2 regions of the Variovorax sp. H27-G14 genome follow, and region 2 is predicted to be linked to the other one. Evidence: predicted binding sites of a transcription regulator. Region 2 holds the regulator's gene; the other holds the start of a gene.
What was found. The regulator sigma-54, encoded in region 2, starts transcription at its own class of promoters, with help from an activator protein. The targets are predictions, from matches to a motif close to TGGCANGNAANCTGCTTT.
Positions count from the first base shown of each region.

Region 1: the regulator sigma-54 is predicted to act here: its motif matches at 1,551-1,568, upstream of VLK31_RS29055 (isopenicillin N synthase family dioxygenase).

Region 1 is NZ_JAYLVN010000018.1:85,781-88,181, reverse strand. Features, by position in the region: gene VLK31_RS29060 (VOC family protein) at 1-175, opposite strand, end outside; gene VLK31_RS29055 (isopenicillin N synthase family dioxygenase) at 517-1,518, opposite strand; gene rutR (HTH-type transcriptional regulator RutR) at 1,724-2,401, shown strand, end outside.
Region 2 is NZ_JAYLVN010000028.1:44,213-46,613, forward strand. Features, by position in the region: gene lptB (LPS export ABC transporter ATP-binding protein) at 1-121, shown strand, start outside; gene rpoN (RNA polymerase factor sigma-54) at 140-1,768, shown strand; gene VLK31_RS33655 (phospholipase D family protein) at 1,788-2,401, shown strand, end outside.

The DNA.
Region 1 (2,401 bases), on a different contig from region 2:
GCAGTTCGTAGGCGTCGAGTGCGTTGAACCCGAGGCTCGATTTGCCAGTGTCCAGGCCGCGAAAAATGGGTGAGCGGATGGCTTCGATTTCGGGGAAGCCGAACACGCGCTGGTAGAAGCCGCTGAGGGCGACGACGTCTTTCGCGAAGACGTTGACGTAGGAGAGGTGGGGCATGTCAGTGGGCCTGCTGCGTTGTTGTTTCAGGGCTGCGTTGTTCTTGACGCTGTCGTTCAGGGCGCGTGCACAGGCCGCCGGGTGCTCCCCTCCGCGAATGTCCCCCGCTTCGCTCCTCCTTTATTTCGCTGCGGGGAGCACCCGACGCCCTGTGCACCTGGGCACGCCCTGGGTGATCGCACGATCAAAGACTGCTCCGCATAACGCACACGAGGGTGGGGTGCCTTGCGCAGCGAAATAAAGGAGGAGGGCGAAGCCCGGGGGACATTCGCGGAGCAAGGTACCCCACCCTCGTGTGCGCGCCCTGAACAGCTCCCAGCGCAAAAGACGAAGCGCGCCATCTAGACAGTCGCCTTGGTCCCGCCAAAGGTCGTCTGCTTGACGAACTTGGAAGTCAGATGGTCACCCGAAGAAATCGGTGCGTACTTGGCCACCTCGCCCGGCGCAAGACAACTGGGCAGGCACTCCACCATCGCGTCGTAATTGGGCTGATGGAAGAACACCAGCGACTGACGCCGGTTGGTGCTCGCCACCTCGAACGGCGGGTTGACGACACGGTGCAACGTGGACACCCACTGGTCGTTGGTCCACTGCATCATCAGGTCGGCAATGTTCACCACCAACCCACCCTCGACCTGCGGCACATCGACCCACTGACCGGCCTTGTTGAACACCTGCAGACCCTTGTCGTCGGGCAACACGATGGTCAGGCTGCCGTAGTCGCTGTGCGCGCCCGCACGCAACTGGCCCGGCAACGGCTGCTCACGCTGCGGCGGATAACTCAGCACGCGAAACATGCTGATGTGCTCGTCGATCTTGTCGTCGAAAAAAGTCTCGGGCAGCGCAAGGCCAAGCGCGAAGATGCGCATGAGCGAGCGCGAAAGATCGCTCATGGCACTGAAGTAACCCTCGTACGCTTCGCGAAAACCTTCGATGGGCGGCCAGCTGTTGGGCTCGAAGTGCGGGCCCGCCGCAGGGCCGCGGTGGTAGTCGTCGTTCGGCACGTTCGACGGACCGATGGAGAACGACTCCTTCAGGTCGCCTGGGGCCGCCTCCTCGAGGCTGTACGACAGACCCTCTTCACCCACCGCGCTGTAGCCGCGCACCGCATCTTCGCGCGGCCGATCGACCTTGCGCTTCTCGCCCAGCGGCATGTCGAAGAAGGTGCGCGAGAGCGACGACACGCCCGAGATCAGCTCGGGCGCAATGCCGTGGTGGGTGATGACCAGAAAGCCGATGCTGCGGCAGGCTTCATCGACTTTCCTTGCAACCTTCGCCTTGCCTTCGGCCGTGCCGGCGAAGTAGGGCGCGAGATCGATGATGGGAACGGACAGCAGGGTCATGGCGAATTCCTCTTGCTTGGCATGCCTTTCGCCATGCAACGTCTGTGCCAGTTGGACCAAATGGACAAATCGCAATTGCCGCGCCGGCATGGTGCGTGCAAAGGCCTTCTGGCAGGCCCTGGAAGGCCGTTGCGACGCAAGGCGATGCACCGCGGCCTTACAGTGGTGCGCAGCAGATAAACCAAGACAGAGAGAGCGAGGGAAGATGCCGAAGACCAAGGCGCTGGCCGCACCGGCCAGCAAAGAGAGCCCCGCGCGCAAGCGTGCCAAGCCCGTGGTGCGCAGTGCGTCCGCGGTGAGCCGACGCTTGCGCCAGATCGAGGACAAGCGCAGCGCCATCCTGGGTGCGGCGCTGGGGTTGTTCTCGCGCTTCGGCCTGCACGGCACGTCGATCGACCAGGTGGCGGCGCGCGCCGATGTGTCCAAGAGCAACCTGCTCTATTACTTCGCGAACAAGGAAGAGCTTTACGTCAATGTGCTGCGCGATTTGCTCGCGCTGTGGCTCGAACCGCTGCGCGGCTTCAGCGCCGAGCAGGACCCGAGCCAAGCCATTGGCGACTACATCCGCCGCAAGCTGGTGATCTCGCGCGACCGGCCCGATGCGTCGCGGCTGTTCTGTCTTGAAATGATCCAGGGCGCGCCGCTGCTTCGCGACGAACTCGACCGCGAACTGCGCACGCTGGTGGAGCGCAAGTCGGAGGTGATTGCCGCGTGGGTGGCGGCGGGCAAGCTGGCGCCGGTCGATCCGCAGCATTTGATCTACGCGCTGTGGGCGATCACGCAGCACTATGCGGATTTTGGCGTGCAGGTGCAGGCGCTGTCGGGGCACACGCTGGACGACGAGGCGTTCTTCGAGCGCACCGTGGAGAACGTGCAGCGCATC
Region 2 (2,401 bases):
CATCTGCGACCACGCGTTCATCATCAGCGACGGACATGTGCTGGCACAAGGCACACCCTCGGAGATCGTCGACAACGCCGAAGTACGCCGGGTGTACTTGGGCGAACACTTCCGCATGTAACGGAGGGTCGGGTTCTCAATGAAGCAAGGGCTGTCCCTTCGCGTCTCTCAACATCTGGCATTGACGCCCCAGCTCCAGCAGTCGATTCGGCTGCTGCAGCTCTCCACGCTCGAACTGAGCCAGGAGGTGGAGCAGATGCTGGACGAGAACCCGTTCCTGGAGCGCACCGCGGAAGAAGCGGCGCGCGAGGAGTTCGGCCTTGATGCTGCCGACGCGCCGGTGCCGCGCGACGACGCAGGAGGCAGCGGTGACGGCGACGGCGGCAGTGGCGGTGAAGGAGGCGAAAGCGACTTCACGCCCCCCTCCGCCAGCACCAGCACCACGTCGAGTGAAACCAGCACCGCCAGCACGGAGTCCGACGGCCCGGCCGCTGAAATCACCGAGCGCGAGCCCGACTGGGAAGGCGACGGCACCGTCGACATGGCCGCGCCCGACGACAGCGAATGGGGCAGCGACGCCCCCGCGCGCCAGAACAACCTGGGTGACGACGAACGCGCCGACGCCACCGAGCTCGCGCGCAGCCAGGAGTCGTTGCAGTCGTTTTTGCACCGCCAGGCGCTGAGCCTGCGGCTGACCGAGAACGACAGCGCCGCGCTGCGCTTCCTGATCGAATCGCTCAACGACGACGGCTACCTCGAAGACTCGCTGCCCGCGCTGGCCTCCGGCCTGGCCGGCGACGACAACGACCAGTTCGACGACCTGGTGCACCACTTTCAGGTGGCGCTGGGCCTGCTGCAGAGCCTGGAGCCGGTGGGCGTGGGGGCGCGCGACCTGGGCGAATGCCTGGGCATCCAGCTGCGCGCCCTGGCCAGCGAGAGCGAGACCGAGCAGTGCGCACTGGTGCGCAAGACCGCCCTGGCCGTGTGCAAGCAACCGATGGAGCTGCTGGCGCGGCGCGACTTCAAGCGCCTGGCCACGCTCACCCGCACCAACGAGGAGCTGGTGCGCTCGGCGCTGCAGATCATTGCGCGGCTGGAGCCCAAGCCGGGCCGGCGCTTCGTGGACGTGGAGCGCAACATCGTCATCCCCGACGTGATCGTCACCAAGACCGGCCGCGGCACCAACATCAAGTTCCGCGTCATGCTGAATCCGGAGGTCATGCCGCGCCTGCGCGTGCACGACATCTACGCCGGCGCGCTGAAGGCGCACAAGGGCGAAGGCAGCCAGGCGCTGTCGCAGCGGCTGCAGGAGGCGCGCTGGTTCATCAAGAACATTCAGCAGCGCTTCGACACCATCCTGCGCGTGAGCAACGCCATCGTGGAGCGGCAGAAGAGCTACTTCGTGCACGGCGAACTTGCCATGCGCCCCCTGGTGCTGCGCGAGATTGCCGACGAGCTGGGCCTGCACGAGTCGACCATCTCGCGCGTGACCACAGCCAAGTACATGTCCACGCCGTTCGGCACGGTCGAGCTGAAGTACTTCTTCGGCTCGGCGCTGGGCACCGAGACCGGCGGCAATGCGTCGAGCACCGCGGTGCGCGCGCTCATCAAGCAGTTCGTCAGTTCTGAAAGCATCAAGAAGCCGCTGTCGGACAGCCAGATCTCCGAGATGCTGAAGGAGCAGGGCATCGAATGCGCGCGCCGCACCGTGGCCAAGTACCGCGAAGCACTGCGCATTGCACCAGCCAATCTGCGCAAAGCGCTCTAACCAGGCACACCCCCAGGCCATGCGCACTTCGTGTCGCTTCGCCAACTCCCTTGCAGGGGCCAACACCTGCGGCCCGGCAGAGCCGGTTCCGCGGTGTTTCCCGCCACCGGTGGAATGGCCCCGCTGGTTGTCGGCGTTGCTCGCCTTGGTGGCCGTTCTGCTGTTTGCCGGCTGCGCCACCTTGCCCGACGAGGCACCGCGCCCCGCCGTCAAGGCCATGGCCGTATCGGGCGACACCGCGCTGGGCCGCATCGCGCTGGCCGCCCAGCCCGACCCCGACCTGAGCGGCTTTCGCCTGATGCCCGGCGGCGACTTTGCTTTCGACACCCGCATCCAGCTGGCCCGCCGCGCCCAGCGCACGCTCGACGTGCAGTACTACCAGATCGAGAACGACGAGACCGGCCGCTACCTGCTGCGCACCCTGCGCGACGCCGCCCTGCGCGGCGTGCGGGTGCGCCTGCTGATGGACGACCTCTACACCTCGGGCGAGGACGATCTGCTGCTGGCCTTTGCCGCCACCCCCAACGTGGAGCTGCGCCTGTTCAACCCGTTCCCGGCGGGGCGCGGCAGCATCCTGAAGCGCTTCACCGCGTCGCTGTTCGACTTCAGCCGCGTGAACCGCCGCATGCACAA